DNA from 3 places in the Caballeronia sp. GAWG1-5s-s genome. Region 3 is predicted to be linked to each of the others. Evidence: predicted binding sites of a transcription regulator. Region 3 holds the regulator's gene; each other region holds the start of a gene.

Region 1 (7,760 bases), on a different contig from region 3:
GCGGCTGCACGGCTCGCCGGACATGTACAAGTCTTCGTACGACTTCCCGTATCTCGACGATCTCGCGCGCACGCTGCAAGCCCGCGCGAAAAAGACGCCCGAGGTGTGGTGCATCTTCGACAACACGACGCTCGGCCACGCGCAGCCCAACGCGCTGCATGTGATGGAGCGTCTGCATCTTCATCATCGGAAGGCGTAGTGCCTTTCCGCTGCTGCTCATTGCTTCCGAAGGAGATTCGCTGATGCACAAGCCGGCACGACGCTTCGCTCGCCTGATCCAAGCCACGATGCTCGCCACGATTGTCTCGGCGGCGCTGCCTGTCCGTGCGCAGGATGCATCGCCGCCGCCGGCCACGCCTGCGGGCGACGGCACGTTCCTGCTGACCATCTTCCTCAAGCACGACGAGTCCAAGCCGCTGCCGAAAATCAACCAGCAATTGAAGGAACAGGGCTACTTCAAGACGTTTCCGCCGCCGGGCGTCGAAGTGGTGTCGTGGTACGTGATGATGGGCATCGGCCAGGTGGTGACCTTGCGCGTGCCGGCGGACAGGCTGCGGGAAGTGAATCGCGCGATCGAGACGACCGCGTGGGGCGGATATCACACGGAGTTCTACCCGACCTACGACTACAAAGCCGCCGCGCAAAAGCTGCGCGACGAGATGAACAAATAGCTTGTCGATGGGCAAAAAAAAACCTGCATCGCTGCAGGTTTTTTCTGGCATGGCGCGAGCCCCTTGCGAGACTCGCACCGATGTAATGGGGCCGGAGCCGTCTTACATGTCCATGCCCATGCCGCCCATGCCGCCGGGCATGCCGCCAGGCATCGGAGCATCTTCCTTCGGCAGTTCGGCGACGGCTGCGTCGGTCGTCAGCAGCAGGCCTGCCACCGATGCCGCGTTTTGCAGCGCCGTGCGCGTCACCTTGGTCGGGTCGACGACACCGGCTTCCACCAGGTCACCGTACTCGCCGGTTGCCGCGTTGTAGCCATAGTTGCCCGAACCTTGAGCAACAGCCGCCACCACGACGGAAGCTTCTTCGCCGCCGTTCGTGACGATCTGGCGCAGCGGCTCTTCCATCGCACGCAGGACGATCTTGATACCTGCGTCCTGGTCGGCGTTAGCGCCCTTCAGGCCGTCGATTGCCTTGCGAGCACGGATCAGCGCGACGCCGCCGCCAGCCACGATGCCTTCTTCCACTGCTGCGCGCGTGGCGTGCAGCGCGTCTTCGACACGTGCCTTCTTTTCCTTCATTTCGACTTCGGTCGCAGCGCCGACCTTGATCACCGCAACACCGCCGGCCAGCTTGGCCACGCGCTCTTGCAGCTTTTCACGGTCGTAGTCCGACGTCGCTTCTTCGATCTGCTTGCGCACTTGCTTCACGCGAGCTTCGATGTTCACGGCTTCGCCAGCGCCGTCGATGATCGTCGTGTTTTCCTTGCCCACTTCGATGCGCTTCGCTTGACCCAGCTCTTGCAGCGTCGCCTTTTCCAGCGTCAGGCCGGTTTCTTCCGCGATGACTTGACCGCCGGTCAGGATCGCGATGTCTTCCAGCATGGCCTTGCGACGGTCGCCGAAGCCCGGAGCCTTCACAGCAACGGTCTTCAGGATGCCGCGGATGTTGTTGACGACCAGCGTTGCGAGTGCTTCGCCTTCGACGTCTTCAGCGATGATCAAGAGCGGACGGCCGGCCTTCGCGACTTGCTCCAGCACCGGCAGCAGATCGCGGATGTTGGAAACCTTCTTGTCGTGCAGCAGCACGAACGGGTTTTCCAGAACGGCGACTTGCTTGTCCGGGTTGTTGATGAAGTACGGCGACAGGTAGCCGCGGTCGAACTGCATGCCTTCCACGACGTCCAGCTCGTCTTGCAGCGACTTGCCGTCTTCGACGGTGATCACGCCTTCCTTGCCGACCTTGTCCATGGCTTCAGCGATGCGCTCGCCGATGGAGGTGTCGCTGTTCGCCGAGATCGAGCCGACTTGCGCGATTTCCTTGTTCGTCGTGCAGGGCTTGCTGATCTTGCGCAGTTCTTCGATTGCTGCTGCGACGGCCTTGTCGATGCCGCGCTTCAGGTCCATCGGGTTCATGCCCGATGCGACGTACTTCATGCCTTCGCGAACGATGGACTGTGCGAGCACGGTAGCGGTCGTGGTGCCGTCACCTGCGTTGTCGCTGGTCTTGGAAGCAACTTCCTTGACCATTTGCGCGCCCATGTTCTGGAGCTTGTCCTTCAGTTCGATTTCCTTCGCGACCGAGACACCGTCCTTGGTGACCGTCGGGCCGCCGAACGAACGCTCGAGCACGACATTGCGGCCCTTCGGACCCAGCGTGACCTTGACCGCGTTGGCCAGGATGTTCACGCCTTCGACCATCTTGGCGCGTGCGGAATCGCCGAAAGTGACTTCTTTAGCTGCCATATCCAGACTCCTTGATTCGATTCAGTGTGCCGGCTCGCCGCCCTTTCGGCGCGAAGCCCGGCGTACAGGAAGAATGCTTACTTGTTGACCAGAACGGCCATGATGTCTTCTTCGCGCATGACGAGCAGTTCCTGCCCGTCGACCTTGACGGTCTGGCCGGCGTATTTGCCGAAGAGCACGCGGTCGCCCACCTTCACGTCGAGGGCGTTTTGCGTGCCCTTGTCATCGCGCTTGCCCGGGCCGACGGCCAGGACTTCGCCTTGATCCGGCTTTTCTGCCGCTGCTTCCGGGATCACGATGCCCGATGCGGTCTTGGTTTCCTGGTCCAGACGTTTGACGATGACGCGATCGTGCAAAGGACGAAGGTTCATACACACTCCTCTCTTGAATGAGACTGAAAACGCGGGAAAGCCCGTCTTTTGGGCGGAGCCCGCCGGACGGAAATCTTGTTAGCACTCTCGTGCAGTGAGTGCCAATTATATGGACCAGATTTGACAATTTCAAGGAGGGATGGGCAGAGACAGCTCCGACACGTGCCGAAGTTCAGCGAACGTTGAACCGCTAGACTGCGAGCGCACGATCTGACGGCGTAGGATCTTCTGTCAGACCAGTCAAATAGACGGTTAGACGCGACACCCAGCCCGGCAGGAGCCGGGTATCCGCGAACACGCATTTAGTTCAGCACGAACACCGTGCCGAGACCAGCGGTTCCGCCCATGTTGGTTGTGCCCAGCAGGTTGCCCGTGCTGTCCAGAATTAGACCGGCACTTGGCGCGTTGCCATCGGAGCCCACCCCCGTGAACACGTGCAGCAGTGAGATTGCCGACGCGTAAGTGCCGTCACTGTTGCGCCTAATTTCGAATACGGTTCCGGAGTTAGCGCTGCCGCCTGCGTTTGTAGTGCCAAAAATGTTCCCAGCGCCATCCAAGACGAGGCCTGCATCCGGATAGGCCCCGTCTGCCGAGCCGCCCGCGAACGAGTGAAGCGTCGTCGCCGGCGTATATGTTCCGTCGCCGCTTCGCCTAAGCATGAATACAGTACCGAGGCTCGCCGCGCCGCCCGCACTGCTTGTGCCAAACAGATTTCCCGCAGCGTCAGCGACGAGGGGGGAGTTCGGAATCGCGCCGTCTGATCCCGTGCCTGAGAATGAGTGAAGCACGACCGCCGGACCGAACGTCCCGTTACTGCCGCGCACAAGTTCAAAGACGGTCCCGCTGTTGGCGGCACCACCCGCGCTTGTTGTGCCGAACAAATTTCCGGCGCTGTCTAGAACCAGCCCTGCCTCTGGTGCCTTCCCGTCCGAGGCGGTACCGGTGAACGAATACAGTGTGGTCGGCGTCGCGTACGTCCCGTCACTTTTGCGCGCAAGCTCGAAAACCGTGCCTGCGTTGGCACTTCCCCCTTGGATGGTCGTGCCGAATAGATTGCCCGCACCGTCCTGGACGAGGCTTGCATCGGGATATGCACCATCGGTGCCGACGCCCGTGAAGGAGTGAAGCGTCACAGCCGGGGAATATGACCCGTCGGCGTTTCGGGTTAGCTCAAATATTGTCCCGGCGTTTGAGCTGCCGCCGGTGTTGGTTGTGCCGATGAGGTTCCCTGCGCGATCGACAATTAACCCAGCGTTCAATGTGGTCCCACCGGCACCTGCGCCGGTGAACGCATACAGCGTGACGGGCGATGCATATGTCCCGTCGGCGTTTCGCTTCAACTGGAATACCGTGCCAGGTCCTGCACTTCCGCCGCCATAGGTGGTACCGAAAAGGTTGCCAGCACTGTCCTGTGCTAGGCCCGCCTCGGGATACTGGCCATCGCCATTCGCGCCGGTGAAGGAGTACAGGGTGCTGACCTGACCTGGGCTGCAACTGACGCTCACGTTGTTGACATTGGCGGTTGCATTGCCCGATCCGTTTGCGACGTTGCATTGCCTCGCGGCTGGATGTTGACTAACCGCAACGCTATATGGGCTGCCCGACGTTATCGACGAGAACTGGAACCCCCCTTCAGAAGTCAGTGTCTGCGTGTCTGTGCCGTTGTTCTGCAGCTTTAGAACGCCCCCGTTGAGTCCAATGGCGGTCCCGCCAATAGTGTATGACGTCGGTGCTGCCGGAGGGACCGCGGAACCGCTTCCAGGGTTGGAAGACGTTGCGGTGCTAGACGAGCCACCTCCGCCGCAGGCACCAAGGGTTGCCGAAAATATGACGGTAGTTACGATGCTGGGAACAGTCTTGATTTTTTTTGGACGCATGACTTCAACCGGTGCAAAGGCGAGTAGTGAGACGTCGCGGCGGCCTTCACCGCGGGCTGTGCCTCATTCTACTTATCAAAAAGATAAGCATGTTAACAATCGAGCCTCTGGCTTTATCAGTGTTGTTTTGTCGACTTGCGTCCACCTCGTTCAGTAAAAGCCCTAATTCTCGAAGCGTGTCGATGCACGAAAACGTCGGCGGTACGGGCCTTAAGATCTCTGTGCGCTTGTGATGCGATGCACCGCTTCCCGGTGACGTGCTGCAGTTATTGCGACGCTCCAGCGTCATGGCGGCAGTTGCCGATCGGCGTTGTGGCGGCGAAGGCTGGGCGTGGCTACGCTTTTCTGACGTCTGGGCACAGTTCTTCGATCCGTGCTGCAAGAATCTCGCGACTCGGTTACCCCAGAGCCCTCAAAGTTGCAGCAGCGCAGGAGCCTTGACTCAGGTGATGATCGACGGCCACCTTCGTCTGTTCCGGCGAATAGCTCGGCCTCGAGCGACATACCCGGCCCGTAAATCATGACATCGCTGATACTCTCGATGCGAAGAAAGGAGGGAAATTCTTCGTCGGGTATGCGTGCGCCTCGTGTCGATTTGGGAGAATGCATGTGCTACATCCTGGATACAACCGGCCGATGCAACACATCTGCGCGAGCTGACAGGGCGCTCGCCGAGCGAGAGGAAATATTGCGCGGAACAGTAGATTGCCTCATCAATGACCGGGGATCGCGCGGTCTGCTACGATCGCGGGCTACGTAGGTTCCCGCCGGTCTAAGTCGCCATGCTGCTCGTCGCTCCGTATTTCGTCTTGATGATCCTTGTGACCGTCGTGTTCGCGTTGCCGTTCTGGCGCTTCATCGACGAATCTAAAGCGGCGCAGGCACGGCGCACTAATTCCCTCGACGGCACACGCGGATATCTCGCGTTGAGCGTGATGGTGCATCACGCGGTGGTAGCGGGCCTGTGGATCAAAACGGGCGTCTGGGCCTTGCCGCCCGACTTTTTCTATAGCCGGCTAGGCAGCGCGGGAGTCGCTATATTCTTCATGATTACCGGCTACCTGTTCTGGGGCAAGTTAATCAAGGCCCACGGTAGGCCCAATTTTGTTGCGCTCTATATCAGTCGCGTGTTCCGCATCGCTCCAGTGTACTGGATCGCTGTCACCGGGATGGTACTGGTGGTAATGTGGCGTTCCGGCTTCCAGACCCGCGAGCCAGTCGGCCCGCTGCTCGACAAGATCGTGCACTGGTATGGCGTGGGCCTCTTAGTCGGCCACGACTTCAACGCCTATCCAAACGTTTGGATCATTCTCGCCGGCGTCGTGTGGACCTTGAAGTATGAGTGGCGGTTTTATATCGCGCTGCTGCCAGCGGCGCTGTTTGCACGGCCGAAGCTGCATCTCGCCGCTGCGGGCGTTGCATTCATCGGTGCACTCATCTGGAGTAGCGTCTCTACAGCCGAAGCGCCGCCGCTCTGGCTGCTGTTCGCGATAGGCATGCTGAACGCGTCGATCGGCGAGGTCAGCCCAATTGTGCGCCTGCCCGATGTGGCACGGTCGCTCGCTGTCATCGTGCTTCTGGTGCTCGTATTTGAGCTACGGCCGCTTCCGTACGCGCGTGAACAAAGCCTAATTCTCGGGCTGGTCTTCTTTCTGCTCTGCAATGGAACCACCCTCCTCGGGCTACTAACATCGAGGCCCGCGGTACGCCTCGGGCACATCAGTTACGGCATCTATCTGTTTCAAGGCTTCGTCTTCTCGCTCGGCTTCGCGAACCATGTGATCGCGCGGGTGATCGTGCAATCGACTGCTGCGTTCTGGCTCGCCGCCTGCTTCGGGATGTTCACGCTCTGCGCGGTCGCCGCCGTAATTCACGTGACTGTCGAGCGACCGATGATCGATGCGGGACATCGCATCGGCTTGCGTGTGAGGGGGCGCACGCTGGCGGCGAACGGAGCGCGCTGATGCTCGCCGGACTCGCGCTCTGCGCGAAGCGCTTTACATCGCATGCCGCCTGGTTGGAATTCTTGATCTGCTTGTAGGCTGTCATCTGTCTTACGTCGACGACGACGGCCCTGCCCAGTTGAACTCTCGCCGTAGAACGCCCCGCTTGGGCGGCTACGCCCCCTCCTCCCTCTGCTCGGATGCATGCGGCGCCGCTCATCTGGTCGCGTCAACTGGCAGCCGACCGACACGTTCCGATCCTGCGGGGCCGTTAGGCGTTCCTGTTCGCGCACCACGCGAATGACAACTGGCCGAAACTGGGCTGAGGCGCTGGCGGCGGCTGTTTCGGACAATGTTCGAAGTAGCCCCCGATGGCGCGAGCACGCAGTTGCGCCTGCGCACGTCGCAACGATCGTTGTCCGCAGACACACTGGTGGTCTGCTAGCCTCCCGGATAAGCGACCCAAGTATGTGCATCTATTCCTCAGCTTGCGACACGCGGCGCCATTGTCGAGGATCCAAAGCCAGGGGCTCAGAGTTATTCGCGTCCATTGGCCGCGGCCCGGTACAGCAGGGGAAGCTGTTAGTGTCACTGTCGTCCCAGACAGCCCCCTCCGACGTTCGCTGAGACCAGATTGCCGGCACCGCTCGTCGGGGCCCACGGTGCTCGCTCGTCTAAGCCGCGAACTGCGGGCGGCGGTACGTCGCGCCTGCTCAACTGTCAGTCAACGTTGAAACAACGAGCTTTGATAACATAAAAAGAGTAGATGAACGCAGTTCAAAACTAGACGGTCTGTCGCTCGTAAACTCGTGCTGGCTTGCCGGCCGGATTCAATGTTTGATGAACTTAGACATTTGCTTTGGCGAGGAGCCGGTGCCGAAGTCTTGACCTCGAGGGAATTAATAAAATGCCGGGTGGCGGCACCTTTCCGACGTCGCAGCGTCAGGTTGCGACACCGCACCAACGGTGAAAGACCAACGCTCCGCGGACTAGGTTCGGCCGCGCTGACAAGCGGTCGGGATCGACGCTCTCCTAACAGCAACAGGCCCATGCAAACAAGTGCGTCCGCCAGAACGCACGCACTCCGTCGTCTTTGCACTGCCGGGCGACTGCGGTAGCGTTAGAACATTTCGAAACTTCATTACGCTCTCTCAA
Region 2 (7,760 bases), on a different contig from region 3:
GTGAGCCAGATCGCGCTTTTTTCCAGATGCCCGACCTTGGACACCGGATGAATCGGGCCGAGCGGCGCGGAATGATCGAAGCCTTTCGCCGTATCCCACGGGCGGCCGAGCTTCTTCGCTTCCGCTTGCAGGTCGCGACGCGTCATGTCGAGCCCGAGCGCGTAGCCGTACACGTAGTCGAGGCCCTTGTCGGCGGGAATGTCCTTGCCCTGCTTGCCGATTGCCGCGACGAGTTCCATCTCGAAGTGCAGGTTCTTGGTCTGCGACGGGTACGGCAACTCGCCGGTCGAGCCCGGCGCGACGTACAGCACGGCGTCGGCGGGCTTGCTGAAGAAGAACGGCGGCTCGCGGTCCGGGTCGTGGCCCATTTCCCGCGCGTGCGCTTCGTAGTTGCGTCCGACGCAGTAGATGCGGCGCACGGGAAACTGCTCGTTCGAACCTGCGACCGGAACGGCGGTCGCCGGCGCCGGGGGAAACACGTAAGTCATCCCGCTCTCCTGTTTGATGTTATTCGATAGCCGGCGCATCTCACGCTCGCAGCCGGAGTCGCAAAAAGCGAGTGTAACGTGCCGGCGCGAATCGTGGCGAGCCTTGTCCGGCGCGGGCGCGCGAGCTTTCGGACGGCCTGCGGCCATCCTTCCAGCCGCCGCGCAATCTCGCCGGATGCCTGTCCCCGAACTTGCAAGCGGCGCTTAAATGCGATACTGAGTGTCATACCGCATTTCCACTCGCGACGGCGCCGCTCAGGACCATGTAAATGAGCGCCCGTTTTGCGCACGCTTCCGATGACCGACACTCCACCTCCTTCTTTTCCCTGCGCGCGCTATATCAAGGAAATCGGGCGCGGCCCGAACGGCGCGCGGGCGCTTTCGCGTGACGACACCTATTCGCTCTACGAAGCCATGCTCGATGGCCGCGTCTCCGACGTCGAACTCGGCGCCGTGCTGCTCGCGTATCGCGTGAAGGGCGAGACGGCCGCCGAACTCGCTGCGATGCTGGCGGCGGCGCATCGTTCGTTCGAGCCGCTGCACGTGCAGGAAGGCCGCGAGCACGCGCGCCCCGTGTCGATCCCGAGCTACAACGGCGCGCGCAAGCAGCCGAACCTGACGCCGCTGCTCGCGCTCCTGCTCGCGCGCGAAGGCGTGCCGGTGCTGGTGCATGGCGTGGTGGACGATCCGGGCCGCGTGACGAGCGCCGCGATCTTCGCCGAAGTGGGAATCCCGCATGCCGCGTCGCCCGACGAGATCGAGGACAGCCTCGCCTCGCGCCGCCTCGCGTTCGCGCCGGTGACCGCGCTCGCGCCGAAGCTCGCGCGGCTGCTGGACCTTCGGCGCGTGATGGGCGTGCGCAATTCGACGCACACGCTCGTCAAGATTCTGCAGCCGTTCGCGGAGCCGGGCCTGCGGCTCGTCAACTACACGCACCCCGAATATCGCGACAGCCTCACCGCGCTCTTCACCGAGCATCCGGATGCGGCGCAAGGCGGCGCGCTGCTCGCGCGCGGCACCGAAGGCGAAGCAGTCGCGGACACGCGCCGCCAGGTACAGATCGACTGGTTCCACGACGGCCACGCCGAGACGCTCGTCGCGCCCGAGCGTTCGCAGGCGGACGCGCCCGCCGTCGAACTGCCCGAATCGCTCGATGCCGCGACTACCGCTCGCTGGATCGAAGACGTGATGCGGGGCGACGTGCCGGTGCCGCCCGCCATCGCGCGTCAGGTGGAGCTGATCGCGGATGTCGTGCGCCGGCCGGTATAGGCACCGCAATCGGAAAATCCGCATTTGACACCTTCTTCAACGCTGGTTTAAAGTAGGCCAATGCGTTTCACCCAATTCTTCTCCCTCCGAATTATTTCGGGCCGCCTAGCGCGGCCCCTATCGCTACGTCTAGCGTAAGTCGCCAGACGTAGCGGCGCGCGTCGCCAGGCGCGCGTTCCCGCCAGCCGTTCCCGCAGTTCCTTCCTTACCACCTAGTAGTCGTCAGTTTTTCGTTCGCGCATCCCGCGAATCGAAAACGCGAGGGTCACATGCACGCTGCTTCGCGCACGTTCACGTTGGTCGCAGGCGTCACCGTCGCCGGTGCGCAATGCGATCGCGCGCGCGGTTCTGCTTCGCGTGCTTCATGTGCATCGCGCCGCAGCCGGCCAGCCGCCGGCGTCGGCCGCTCTCGCAGGCGCTACGCTCCTGAAAGAGATCGACGATCATGATGCCGAACCCCGCCGAGAAATACCGCCCGTTCCCGCAAGTCCGTCTGCACGGCCGACGCTGGCCGAATCGCACGATCGAGAAAGCGCCTATCTGGATGAGCACCGATCTGCGCGACGGCAACCAGTCGCTGATCGAGCCGATGAGCATCGCAGCGAAGCTCGAATTCTTCGAGATGCTGGTGGCGACGGGCTTCAAGGAAATCGAGGTGGGATTCCCGTCGGCGTCGCAGACCGATTTCGACTTCGTGCGCAAGCTGATCGACGAGAAGCGCATTCCCGACGACGTCACGATCGAAGTGCTCGTGCAATCGCGCCGCGAACTGATCGAGCGCACGTTCGAAGCCGTCGAGGGCGCGAGCAAGGTCATCGTGCATCTCTACAACGCGATCGCGCCGTCGTTCCGGCGCATCGTGTTCAATCAGTCGAAGGACGAAGTGAAGGCGCTGGCGGTCGAGGGCACGCGCCTCATCAAGGAATGCGCGGCGGCGCGGCCTGAAACGCACTGGATCTACCAGTACTCGCCCGAGACGTTCAGCATGACGGAGCTCTCATTCGCGCGCGAAGTGTGCGATGCCGTCGCGCAAGTCTGGCGTCCGACGCCCGATCACAAGATGATCGTCAATCTGCCGGCGACGGTCGAATCCGCTACGCCCAACGTGTTCGCCGATCAGGTCGAATGGATGGACCGCAACATTGGCTTTCGCGACAGCATCGTGCTCTCGGTGCATCCGCACAATGATCGCGGCACGGCGGTCGCGGCGGCGGAACTCGCGCTGCTCGCGGGCGCGGATCGCGTCGAAGGCTGTCTCTTCGGCAACGGCGAGCGCACGGGCAACGTCGATCTCGTGACGCTCGCGCTCAACCTGTACACGCAGGGCATCGATCCCGGCCTCGACTTCTCGGACATCGACGCGGTGCGGCGGGTCGTCGAACGCTGCAATCAGCTTCCGGTGCATCCGCGCCATCCGTACGCGGGCGACCTCGTGTTCACCGCGTTTTCCGGGTCGCATCAGGACGCAATCCGCAAAGGCTTCGCGCAGCGCGTGGCCGGCACGCCGTGGGAAGTGCCGTATTTGCCCATCGATCCCGCCGATCTCGGCCGCAGCTACGACGCCGTGATTCGCGTGAACAGCCAGTCGGGCAAAGGCGGCGCGACGTATCTGCTCGAACGCGGTCTGGGCTTCACGCCGCCGCGCCGCGTGCAGATCGAGTTCAGTCATGCGGTGCAGGCGGTGGCGGACGAATCGGGCGAGGAAATCAGCGGCGACGCCATCTGCGCGCTCTTCAAGCGCGAGTATTTCGACGCGGGCGGGCCGGTATCGCGCGTGGATGCGGCGGCGGTTTCCGTCTTCGGCCGACACATCGCGATGCCGCCTGCTTCAGGCGCCGCGAGCGAGGAACACTATGCGCAGGCGGTCGCCGCGACTCTGGACGTCGGCGCGAGCGTGAGCTGGTTCGAATCGACGGTGACGGCGAACGGCGAGACAGCGGTGTTCGTGGGCTGCCGCGTCGCCGATGAACCGATGCGCTTCGGCGTCGCGGTGCACGCGAATCCGGCGCTCGCGGTCGTCGATGCGGTCGTGAGCGCGGTAAATCGGTCGAACGGAATCGCGCGGAAGGTGCGCGAGGACGAGGCCGTGGCCGTGGAAGCCTGACGGCGCGGACGGCGACGCGTTATTCGAGCGCCACGCGCGTCGCCTGAAGCGCAAGCAGTTGCCACTGACCGCCGGTTTGCACGTGAACCGCCGTGTAGGCGATGGGAAAGAGCAGCGCGCCGTTCTTCGATTCCATTTCGATCAACGCGCGGCCGGACACGAGACAGGTCTCGGGTCCGGCAGAGAAAACGTCCTGCGTCTGGATCTCGATCTGGCGATAGCGGCGGCGCCCGGCGGTGATCGCGTCGATGAACTGACGCTTCGTCTCGCGCTTGCCGTTGGTGTGGACATAGCTGACGTTCTCGGCCAGCAGCGCTTCGAGCGCGGCGCCGTCGCCCTCGACCATCGCCCGAAAGCGGTCGCGCTCCAGGCCGCGGATGGCCTCAAAGGTTTTTGCCGGCATCTGTCGGTTCCCCTTGCGCCGGGGAACCGATGCGCCGGCGCCCCGTCAGAAGTTGTATTGCAGATATAGCTGGCTGAAATTTATACCAGGATTCGGCTCTTTGATACTCGCGTTCGAGAGATGCTGGAAGCGAAAACCGGCCTGATAGTTCTGCTTCTCGCCGAAGATCGCGCCCACGCCAACCATATCGGCGAACTGAAAGCCGCTGGAGAGCGTGTAGTCTTCCGTGACCCGGGCGTGCGACAGCAGCCGGACGCCGATGCCCGCCTCGACGAACGGCCGGATGTACCCCAAGCTTTTGACGAAACGCAGAACCGGTGTGACGCCGAATTCCCAGACGTTCGGATTGACCGCGTTGCTTTCTTTCGTGTGCCAGTACGCGACGTGTCCCTCGCCGAGCAGCGTGAAATGAAATCCGCCGATTTCCCACCACGTCAGGTTCGGGTCCCACACGATGCCGACGTCGGCCTTCTTGAAGTCATGGTTGGCGACGCCGCCCGCTATCTGAAGTCCGAACCGGTCGGCATGCGCTGCCGCCGATGCCAGGCCGAGCGAAACCGCGATGGCGCCGTGAGACAAAAAACTGCGCCAGAGAACCTTGTTTTTCTGCATGAGCGCCCCATGTGTGGGTGGTGTTTACGTCCCGCCGAGCGGTGGTCGGCGCATTGTATTTCGGCTGCGACATATTTGCACAATCCAGCGTATCTTGCCGCTTTGATTGAATAATCCGTTGCGCTAATGCTTCTACACGGTAATTCGTTCGATCTAACGCTTCGCTTTCGGTAAGTTCAGCCAATTGCTGAAGCCGAACGCCTATCAAACCCACAAGATTGATAGTTTTGTGGGAACTCCCACACGTCGTTTCCCTCTAACACTTAGCACTCAGTTGGACGGAGTGCTAATATCGTGACTGGCCTGCTGCCGCCGTTGCGGCCGCAGCCAATTGTTGACAAGGAGCTTATGAGCGTGACCAATGCGATGACCCTTCCGAATGTTGTAGGCTCGGCACCTGCCAAGGCATCTTCGGCAGGCGCGCTGACGTACGCGCAGTCGTCGATGCTGACCGGTCAGATCGGCAACATCGATTCCTACATACAAGCAGTGAACCGTATTCCGATGCTGTCGCCGGCAGAGGAACGTCAGTACGCCACCGAATTTCGCGAGCACGGCAACCTGAACGCCGCGCGGCAGCTCGTGCTGTCGCACCTGCGTCTCGTCGTGTCGATTGCCCGCAACTATCTGGGCTACGGCCTGCCGCACGCAGACCTGATTCAGGAAGGCAACATCGGTCTGATGAAGGCGGTGAAGCGCTTCGATCCGGAGCAAAACGTGCGCCTCGTGTCGTACGCCATGCACTGGATCAAGGCGGAGATCCACGAGTACATTCTGCGCAACTGGCGCATGGTGAAAGTCGCGACGACCAAGGCGCAGCGCAAGCTGTTCTTTAACCTGCGCAGCCACAAGACCGGCCATGCCGCGTTCACGCCGGATGAGATCAACGGCCTCGCAAGCGAGCTGAACGTCAAGCGCGAAGAGGTCGCGGAGATGGAAACGCGCCTTTCGGGCGGCGACATCGCGCTGGAAGGCCAGGTGGAAGACGGCGAAGAAGCGTTCGCGCCGATCGCCTATCTCGCCGACTCGCACAACGAGCCGACGAACGTGATCGCCGCGCGCCAGTTCGACAAGCTGCAAAGCGACGGCCTTTCGACCGCGCTGGAATCGCTCGACGAGCGTAGCCGCCGCATCATCAAGGCGCGCTGGCTCGACGTGCAGGACGACGGATCGGGCGGCAAGACGCTGCACGAACTGGCCGACGAGTTCGGCGTGTCGGCGGAGCGCATTCGCCAGATTGAGGCGAGCGCGATGAAAAAGATGCGCACCGCGCTGCACGACTACGCGTAACGCCACGGCGGAACCGAAGCCAAGCGTGTTCGAACCCCGCTGTCGAAAGACAGCGGGGTTTTTGTTTGCCGGCGCGGCGTGTAAAAAGCAAAACGGCGCCCGAAGGCGCCGTTTCTACGACTAGCCGCCTACCGCATCAGGCCGGCATCGGCGCCGCGCCGCCGCCGTTGCCCGCGAGTCGCGTCGCCATCTGCGCGGCGTATCGCTGCGCTGCCGCGCCGACGACGATGTGGAACGTGTCCGCTGACACCCACGCGACATCCAGTTGCGACAGACGCTGACGATCCACCGACGACGGATCGCGCACGACCACGCGCAGGCGCGTTTGCGCCACCGCATCGAGCGAAACGACGTTGGTCGCGCCGCCGAACACCGCGAGCCAGCGCAGCGGGTCCGGATCGAGCGGGCCCGCCGTCTGATCGGTCACGCCTGCCGTCGCAACCGCAGGCTGCGCGGGAGCCGACGAAGCCGGCGTCGCGCCGCGCGTCGACGAGTGTTCGAGTTCACCACGAATTTCATCGGCGATCAGGTCCGCCTCCGGTCCGATGATGACTTGCACGTTCGTCTTGCCGCGCTTCAACACGCCACGCGCGCCGATGGTCTTCAGTTGCGGTTCCGACACAGCTTCCGTATCCACGACAGAGAGACGCAGGCGCGTCGTGCAGGCATCGACGAGCGTCAGGTTCGACGCGCCGCCCAGCGCCGCGATGTACTTCGTGGCGCGCGTGCTGGCTGCGGCCGGCGCGACGTCGCCCGGCACATAGCCGCCGACAGGCGTGGCATCGGTTTGCGCGTCCGTCGTGGCCGGCTCGCGGCCCGGCGTCGCCATGTTGAACTTGCGGATGAAGAAGCGGAACAGGCCGTAATACACGATGCCGTACACGAGGCCGATCGGAATCGCCAGCCAGCCGCGCTGCGACAGGCCGTAGTTCAGCACGTAGTCGATCGCGCCCGCCGAGAACGTGAAGCCCAAATGAATGCCGAGCGCCGAGCAAATTGCGAGCGACAGGCCCGTCAGCACCGCGTGGATGCCGTAGAGCACCGGCGCGAGGAACATGAAGCTGTATTCGATCGGCTCGGTCACGCCCGTGAGGAACGCGGTCAGCGCCATCGAGAACAGCAGGCCGCCGACGACCGCGCGGCGCTCCTTCGGTGCTTCATGGAACATCGCAAGACACGCGGCCGGCAAACCGAACATCATGATCGGGAAGAAGCCCGTCATGAAGCCGCCCGCCGTTTGGTCGCCTGCGAAAAAGCGATGCAGGTCGCCGTGCACCACCGCGCCGCCGCCCGGCGGCGTGAACGACCCGAACACGAACCACGCGAGCGAGTTGATGATGTGGTGCAGGCCCGTCGCGAGCAGGATGCGGTTCAGCACGCCGAACACGAACGTGCCGAGCGCGCCGGCCGTCGTCAGCCAGTTGCCGGCCGCGTCGATGCCGGATTGCACCGGCTGCCACACGTAACCCAGTACGATGCCGATGAAGAGACACGCGACGCCTGTCACGATCGGCACGAACCGCTTGCCGCCGAAGAACGCCAGATATTCGGGCAGCTTGATGTCCTTGAAGCGGTTGTACATGTACCCCGCGAC
Region 3 (7,760 bases):
CTCGAACTGCGCAAGACCGTGCCAGCCGGTCGCGCGGCCGAGCCGCTTGCCGCGGTGAAAGAAGAACCACGTCGGCACGCCGTGCAACATGAAGCGGCGGCCTAGCTCCCGATGCTCGTACACATTGCTGTGAAACCACTTCAGTCCGAGCGCGCGAATGGCGTCGGGCTGCGCGAGCATCGCTTTTTTCGCGATCTCGCAGTTGAAGCAGTCGAGGCCCCAGAAAAACACGACGGCCAGTTCGTCGCCCGCCGACGCCAGCCCGCCGTCGAAGCCGGCGGCGTCCAGTTCCTGCATCTCGAAGACGGAGAAAGCGGTCGAATCGACGGGCACGTTGGCCATGATCGCGGACCTCGTGGGCTTACTTCGGCGCAGCGACGGTGACGAGCGCCGGACGCAGCACGCGATCGGCGATGATATAGCCCTTCTGCAGCACGGCAACGATGGTGTTCGGCTCCTGATCTGCCGGCACCATGGAAATAGCCTGATGACGATGCGGGTCGAACTTCTCGCCGACCGGATTCAGTGCGACGACGCGGCCCTTTTCCAGCGCGCCGGTCAACTGGCGCAGCGTCAGTTCGACGCCTTCGCGCACCTTGGCGAGGTCCGTCGACTGATCCGCCAGCGCGGCTTCGAGGCTGTCGAGCACCGGCAGCAGATTTTCGGCGAAGTTTTCGATGGCGAACTTGTGCGCCTTCGCCACGTCTTCCTGGCCGCGGCGGCGTACGTTTTCCGTTTCAGCCTTTGCCCGGAGGAATTCTTCCTGCAGCGCGGCTACGCGGGCCTGCGCTTCCGCCAGCGCGGTTTCAGTGGCGTTCGTGCTGTTCGTGGCGGCTTCCGGCGCAGCAGTGCCGTCTGCCGAGGCGGCCTGCGTGCCTGCCTGAGTGGAGTCGGCGGCCTGGCGCGCGTTTTCGTCGGCGGGCGTGGGGTTCTGGCTCGCTGAATTCTCTTGCGTGTTTTCCATGTCGCTGAGTGTCATTACCGTGATTGGATGGATCGGGAATGCCGCCGGCCATTGAGCGGCCGACGCGCTTCCTTGCGCTAGCTGCCGAAATTGGGGCAGCGGAAAAGTTTTCAAGGGTTTGTCAGATCAAAATTGAACGTCAGTGTGCCAGCCCGGGCGCGCGCGAAATAAGCGGTAACGGACGTTTCGCCGCATCGCGTAAATTGAGATTGAGGGAATCGAGCGGCTCACCTACACTTCGATCAAGCACCGCAGGACGCACGTTTACCCTAATCCTACGATTGCTTCAAACCGCTTACGCGTCGCCAATTTCCTGATCCTCGCGCGGTCGTCCAGCCGCCGTTCCCGTTTCCCGGGGGTACCATGAAACTGACCTTTGCCATCGCGGTGGTCGCCCTGGTACTCGTCGCGGGAACCACGACCATCTGCATGTCCGGCGCCCTGACCGCCCGCACCACCGAATACGGCGGCGTTCACGCGACGGTCGAAGAATTCTTCAATCCGAACCTGAAAATCTGTCGATGATGCGGCGGTCGCGCTTCGTCGGCCTGCCCTGCATGCCGGCGGCCGGCTCGCGAAACGTCTTGCGCCGTTCCGCTTCCGCGAGTCGCTTGGTCCGGCCTTCGTCCGTCTCGGCGTAGAGCGTCTGCGCCACGGGCGCGGGACCGCGCACGTCGCACAGGCCGAGCACCTGCACCTGCCACACGATCCGCTCGATATCGATCTCGACGATATCGCCCACGCGCACGTCCTTCGACGGCTTCACGTTCGCGCCGCCGATTCTCACGCGGCCTTTCTCCACTGCGTCGCTCGCGAGCGAGCGCGTCTTGAAGAAACGCGCGGCCCACAGCCATTTGTCGATGCGCAGGCGCGCGCCCGGTTCCGTCGTGATCTTGTAATTCATGGTGATTCTCGTGCGATGAGCGGTTTCAGTCCGCCACCGTCACCGGTTGCGTGGCCTGTACAGGCCATCCTTGCAGATGTTGTGCCGCGATCTCGCCTAACGCCTTGATCCACGCCGGCGACGCGTTCAGGCAGGCGATGCGGTGGAACTCCTTGCCGCCCGCCTGCAGAAATTCGTCGCGCACTTCGATGCCGATTTCCTCGATCGTTTCGAGGCAGTCCGCCGTGAAGCCGGGGCAGAACACGTCCACGCGCTTCACGCCGGCCGCGCCCAGTTCCGCGAGCGTCGGCGCGGTGTACGGCTGCAGCCACTCCGCGCGGCCGAAGCGCGACTGGAACGTCACGCGGCATTCCACCGGCGTGAGCCCCAGCGCGGAGGCGAGCAGCGAGCCGGTCAACTGGCATTGGTCGTGGTACGGGTCGCCGAGGTCCATGGTCCGCTTCGGCACACCGTGAAAACTCAGCACGAGCTTGTCGCCCGAGGCGAAGTCCGGCTGGCCGTGCAGCCGCCAGTATTCACGCACCTGCTCGGCGAGCGCCGCGATGTACGCGGGATGGTCCGCGTAATGGCGAATGGTGCGGATCTCCGGCTGATTGCGCACGCGCTTGAGCGCCGTGAAGGCGTCGTCGAAAGCGGTGGCCGTGGTCGACGACGAATACTGCGGATACATCGGCACGAGCAGAATGCGATCGGCGCCTTCCAGCTTCAGCTGATTCAGCATGGCGCCGATGCCCGGCGTGCCGTAGCGCATCGCGTAATCGACGATGACGTGATAATCGTTCGCCGCAAAAAGCCGCCGCAAGCCTTCGACCTGCCGCTCCGTATAAACGCGCAACGGCGAGCCTTCGGGCATCCACACCTGCGCGTATTTTTTTGCCGATGCCCGCCCGCGAAACGGCAGGATGATGCCGCGCAGAATGATTTGCCAGATGAACGAGGGAATTTCGACGACGCGCGGATCGCTCAGAAACTGCGCGAGATATTTGCGCACCGCTCGCGGCGTGGGCGCGTCCGGCGTGCCGAGATTGATCAGCAGCACCGCGACGCGATGCGAGGCGCTGGGCTGCGAGGGCAACTCGAGGTCGAAACGCATAGGGCAAGGCGGCCGAAAGTCATCGAAAGGTGACGGCCATTATAGCGGCGCGTTCCAGCACGCTGCATCGGCCGAACGGCCTAGTGGCGGCGCATTCGGCGGCGCGGCAAGATGCCGTGACGGGGCGCTATTGCTGGCTGAGCGACATCGACAGCAGGCGCGCCGTGATATCGACGATGGGAATCACGCGGTTGTAGGCCATGCGCGTCGGGCCGATCACGCCGAGCGTGCCGACGATCTTGCCGTTCACTTCGTACGGCGCGGTCACGACGCTCATCTCCTCGATCGGCACGAGGTTCGATTCCCCGCCGATGAAAATCTGCACGCCCTGTGCGTGACTCGATACATCCAGCAACTGCAGGAGGCTCGTCTTTTGGTCGAAGAGGTCGAAGAGTTTGCGCAGGCGCGCCATGTCGGACGAAAGGTCCGCGACTTCGAGCAGGTTGCGCTCGCCGGAAATCAGCACGGTCTCGCCGGGATCGGTCTCGGCCGTGCTCGCGACGACCGCCGCTTGCATCAGCGTGGTCATGTCGCCGCGCAACTGGTCGATTTCCTCGCGCAGCCGGCGGCGCACTTCGTCGAAGGACAGGCCCGCGAAATGCGCGTTGATGTAATTCGAGGCTTCCGTGAGTTGCGAGGGCGAGTAGTCGCGCTGCGTGGCCATCATGCGGTTCTGCACGTCGCCTTCCGGCGTCACGATGATGAGCAGAATGCGCTTGTCCGACAGCCGCATGAACTCGATCTGCTTGAACATGTGGCTGCGGCGCGGCGTGAGGATCACGCCTGCGAACGAGGACAGGCTGGACAGCACGCTCGCCGCCGCCGCGACGATCTTCTGCGGCTCCTCGCCTTGCAGACGCGTCTTGACGGCCGTGGTCATCGCCTCGTCCTGCGGGGCTTCGACCGTCAGCATGGTATCGACGAACAGGCGATAGCCGCGCGGCGTCGGAATGCGCCCCGCCGACGTATGCGGACTGGCGACGAGGCCGAGGTCCTCGAGGTCCGACATCACGTTGCGGATGGTGGCGGGACTCAGTTCGAGGCCGGAGTGACGTGATAACGTGCGCGAACCGACCGGCTGACCTTCGGCGATGTAACGCTCGATCAACGTTTTCAGGAGGGTTTGTGCACGTGGGTCTAGCATGGGCAAATTTTAACGCAACGTGTCAAAGCGCGGCGACGGCTGCCGCTGCGGGCTCGCGCCGTTTCGGGCTGCGTCCGGCGGCGCGCCGATCGTTCAATGTCCGCTCCATTCTAGCGACAAACCGGGGCTGCCTGAGACCGCGCGGCCCCGGTTCTTTTCGCCTTCCACCTATGGTGTAATGCCGGCATGGAAATTGGCCAATTCAAGACCGTCGCCCTGGTCGGGCGCACCAACACGCCCGGCATCGAGGCGCCGCTGCGATCACTCGCGGAGCACATTGCGAACCAGGGCTTCGACGTGGTGTTCGAAGCCGGCACCGCGAAGGATGTCGGCGTGACCGACTATCCCGCGCTGTCCATCGCGGAGATCGGCGCGCGGGCGGATGTCGCTGTCGTGCTCGGCGGCGACGGCACCATGCTCGGCGTCGGCCGTCAGCTCGCGCCGTACAGAACGCCGCTCATCGGCGTGAATCACGGGCGGCTCGGCTTCATCACGGACATTCCGCTCAAGGAAATGCGCGAACGCGTGCCGCAAATGCTCGCGGGGCAATTCGAGCGCGAGGAGCGCAGCCTGCTCGAAGCGCGCATCGTGCGCAACGACAAGCCGATCTATCACGCGCTCGCGTTCAACGACGTAGTCGTGAATCGCAGCGGCTTCTCGGGCATGGCGGAGCTGCGCGTCTCGGTGGACGGCCACTTCATGTACAACCAGCGCTCCGACGGGCTGATCGTCGCGACGCCGACCGGCTCCACGGCGTACGCACTGTCTTCCGCCGGGCCGATCCTGCATCCGCAACTGCAAGGCTTCGTGCTCGTGCCGATCGCCCCGCACTCGCTCTCGAATCGTCCGATCGTGCTGCCCGACGACTCCAAGGTCACCATCCAGATCATTGGCGGGCGCGACGTGAACGTGAACTTCGACATGCAGTCGTTCACCGCCGTCGAACTGAACGACGCCATCGAGGTGCGGCGCTCCCGGCACACCGTGCCCGTGCTGCATCCGGTCGGCTACAGCACGTACGCCACGCTGCGCAAGAAACTGCACTGGAACGAGCATCCTTCCCAGGACTCGTCTGTCTGACCGCACAACTAAGCCGAACCCTTCCCGAAGCGTCCATGCTCCGTCATCTCTCCATTCGAGACTTCGTCATCGTCGCCGCGCTCGACATCGAATTCGATTCGGGCTTCACGGTTTTTTCGGGTGAAACCGGCGCGGGCAAATCGATTCTGATCGACGCCCTCGCACTCACGCTCGGCGCGCGCGCCGACGCGAGCGTCGTGCGCACCGGCGAGCCGCGCGCGGACATCACCGCCGAGTTCGGCACGCACGCGCAAGTGGTTCGCTGGCTCGACGAGCACGCGCTTTCGCAAGACGGCGACACGGTAATGCTGCGCCGCGTGATCGATTCGAGCGGCCGCTCGCGCGCATTCATCAACGGCACGCCGGCGACGCTCACGCAATTGCGCGAAGTCGGCGAGATGCTCGTGGATATCCACGGCCAGCACGCGCATCAGTTATTGATGCGGCCCGACGCGCAGCGCGAGTTGTTCGATACGCATGCCGGTCTGGTCGATACGGCGGCCGCCGTGAATCGCGCGTGGCGGGCTTGGCGCGAAGCGCAGCAGGCCGTCGACGCCGCGCAAAGCCGCGACCGCGAACTGCAGCTGGAGCGCGAACGCCTCGCCTGGCAACTCAGCGAGTTCGACAAGCTCGCGCCGCAGCCCGGCGAATGGGAGGAAGTGAGCGCGGAGCATCATCGGCTGTCGCATTCGGCGAGTCTGATCGACGGCGTGCAGAACGCGCTCGGCGCGCTTTCCGAATCCGATGACGCGATGATCTCCCAGCTCGGCGCCATCATTTCGAAGCTGCGCGCTCTCGCCGACATCGACCCGGCGCTCAACGATGCGCTCGCCTCGCTCGAACCGGCCGAGATCCAGTTGCAGGAAGCGTCGTACTCGCTGTCGCACTATGCGCAGCGGCTGGAGCTCGATCCGGACCGGCTCGCGCAAGTCGAAAAGCGCATGGATCAGCTTCATTCGACGGCGCGCAAGTTCCGTCTTCAGCCCGAAGCCTTGCTGGAAGAACACGAAACGCGCCGCCGTCAGCTCGCCGCGCTCGACGCCGCCGCCGATCTCGACGCGCTGAACGCCGCCGCCGCGAAAGCGAAAGACGCGTACCTCGCCGAAGCGAACGTGCTTTCGAAGGCGCGCGCGAAGGCAGCGAAGTCGCTCTCGAAAGCGGTCACTGAAGGCATGCAGGAACTGTCGATGGCGGGCGGCAGCTTCGAAGTCGCGCTCGTGCCGCTCGCGGAAGGCGGCGCGAACGGGTTGGAGCAGATCGAGTTTCGCGTTGCCGGTCACGCTGGCGTCGCGTTGCGGCCGCTCGCGAAGGTCGCCTCGGGCGGCGAACTGGCGCGTATCAGCCTCGCGCTCGCGGTCATCGCGAGTACCGCGAGCCCGACGCCGACGCTCATTTTCGACGAAGTGGACACGGGCATCGGCGGCGGCGTCGCGGAAGTCGTCGGACGGCTACTGCATCAACTCGGGCGCGACCGTCAGGTGCTGTGCGTCACGCACTTGCCGCAAGTGGCCGCGCGCGGCGATCAGCATTTCCAGGTCGCGAAGTCGTCCGACGATGCCGGCGGCACCGTCAGCACCGTGACGCCTCTCGACAAGGCGAAGCGCGTCGAGGAAGTGGCGCGGATGCTCGGCGGTATCGAAATCACCGCGACGACGCGCAAGCACGCGAAGGAAATGCTGGCGGCGTGAGCGCGGCGGGCGACGGCGCCGCCCTTTCCGCGCCAACCGCCCGCCGCTTCACATGCCATCCCCAAACACGCGCCGCCACAGCCGTGTCACCGCTTCGCGCTCCGCGCGCACGACAGCCGGATCGACGCGCGCCTTCTCCATCCCATCGAGCCGCAGCGTGTGCTGGAGCTTGCGGTAATACCGGTACGCCGCGCCGATGGTCTCCGCATCGGGCTCCGAAATGAGGCCGCTCCGCGCCGCGATCTTCAAGAGCGTGATGTTCCCCGCGTTGCGCAGAAACTCGCGGTGCGTGCGCGTATGCAGCAACACCCAGTACTGCACGATGAATTCGATATCGACCATGCCGCCGCGATCGTGCTTCAGGTCGAACAGATCGCTGCGATTTGGATGCCCCGCCGCCACGCGTTCCCGCATCGCGACGATTTCGAGCGCGAGCGCCGCCGCATCGCGCTCCATCACCAGCACGTCGGCGCGGATCGCTTCGAACTGCGCGCCGATGTCGGCATCGCCCGCGCTGAACCGCGCCCGCGACAGCGCCTGATGCTCCCACACCCACGCGGTATTGGCCGCGTCGCCCTCGCGTAGCTGATAGCGGCGAAACGAATCGAGGCTCGTGACCAACAGCCCGGACTCGCCGTTCGGCCGCAGCCGCAGGTCCACGTCGAACAGCGTGCCCGCGCCCGTCGCCGCCGTCAGCCACGTAATCAAACGGCGCGCGAACATCGCGTAGATGTCGGAGGCGGCGTCGTCGGGGTCGTCGTAGAGAAAGATCAGATCGAGATCCGACGCGTAGCCCAGTTCCTTGCCGCCCAGCTTCCCATACGCGATGACCGAGAATTTCGGCGTCTCGCGATGCCGCTTCGGGAACTGCTTCCAGACGGTTTCGA

The links. Region 3 encodes HrcA, which represses chaperone genes, less so after heat shock. Its sites were predicted from a motif close to TTAGCACTCNNNNNNNNNGAGTGCTAA; they were not measured.
Region 1: groES (co-chaperone GroES) is a predicted target of HrcA. The motif match lies at 2,864-2,890, and genes of this name have one in related genera.
Region 2: rpoH (RNA polymerase sigma factor RpoH) is a predicted target of HrcA. The motif match lies at 5,140-5,166, and genes of this name have one in related genera.

The regions. Positions count from the first base shown of each region.
Region 1 covers NZ_JALQDC010000012.1:42,688-50,447, forward strand. Annotated here, with positions in the region: gene NCR34_RS11060 (DUF72 domain-containing protein) at 1-199, shown strand, start outside; gene NCR34_RS11065 (hypothetical protein) at 243-671, shown strand; gene groL (chaperonin GroEL) at 774-2,414, opposite strand; gene groES (co-chaperone GroES) at 2,492-2,785, opposite strand; gene NCR34_RS11080 (choice-of-anchor tandem repeat GloVer-containing protein) at 3,088-4,662, opposite strand; partial or broken gene NCR34_RS11085 (IS3 family transposase) at 5,064-5,237, opposite strand; gene NCR34_RS11090 (acyltransferase family protein) at 5,445-6,626, shown strand.
Region 2 covers NZ_JALQDC010000001.1:401,355-409,114, reverse strand. Annotated here, with positions in the region: gene NCR34_RS01980 (fumarylacetoacetate hydrolase family protein) at 1-488, opposite strand, end outside; gene ybiB (DNA-binding protein YbiB) at 786-1,757, shown strand; gene leuA (2-isopropylmalate synthase) at 2,203-3,861, shown strand; gene NCR34_RS01965 (nuclear transport factor 2 family protein) at 3,881-4,264, opposite strand; gene NCR34_RS01960 (acyloxyacyl hydrolase) at 4,310-4,876, opposite strand; gene rpoH (RNA polymerase sigma factor RpoH) at 5,231-6,166, shown strand; gene nagE (N-acetylglucosamine-specific PTS transporter subunit IIBC) at 6,303-7,760, opposite strand, start outside.
Region 3 covers NZ_JALQDC010000003.1:71,634-79,393, reverse strand. Annotated here, with positions in the region: gene NCR34_RS02835 (thioredoxin family protein) at 1-342, opposite strand, end outside; gene grpE (nucleotide exchange factor GrpE) at 362-964, opposite strand; gene NCR34_RS02825 (hypothetical protein) at 1,328-1,489, shown strand; gene NCR34_RS02820 (RNA-binding S4 domain-containing protein) at 1,461-1,868, opposite strand; gene hemH (ferrochelatase) at 1,894-2,961, opposite strand; gene hrcA (heat-inducible transcriptional repressor HrcA) at 3,089-4,105, opposite strand; gene NCR34_RS02805 (NAD kinase) at 4,292-5,185, shown strand; gene recN (DNA repair protein RecN) at 5,221-6,873, shown strand; gene glnE (bifunctional [glutamate--ammonia ligase]-adenylyl-L-tyrosine phosphorylase/[glutamate--ammonia-ligase] adenylyltransferase) at 6,922-7,760, opposite strand, start outside.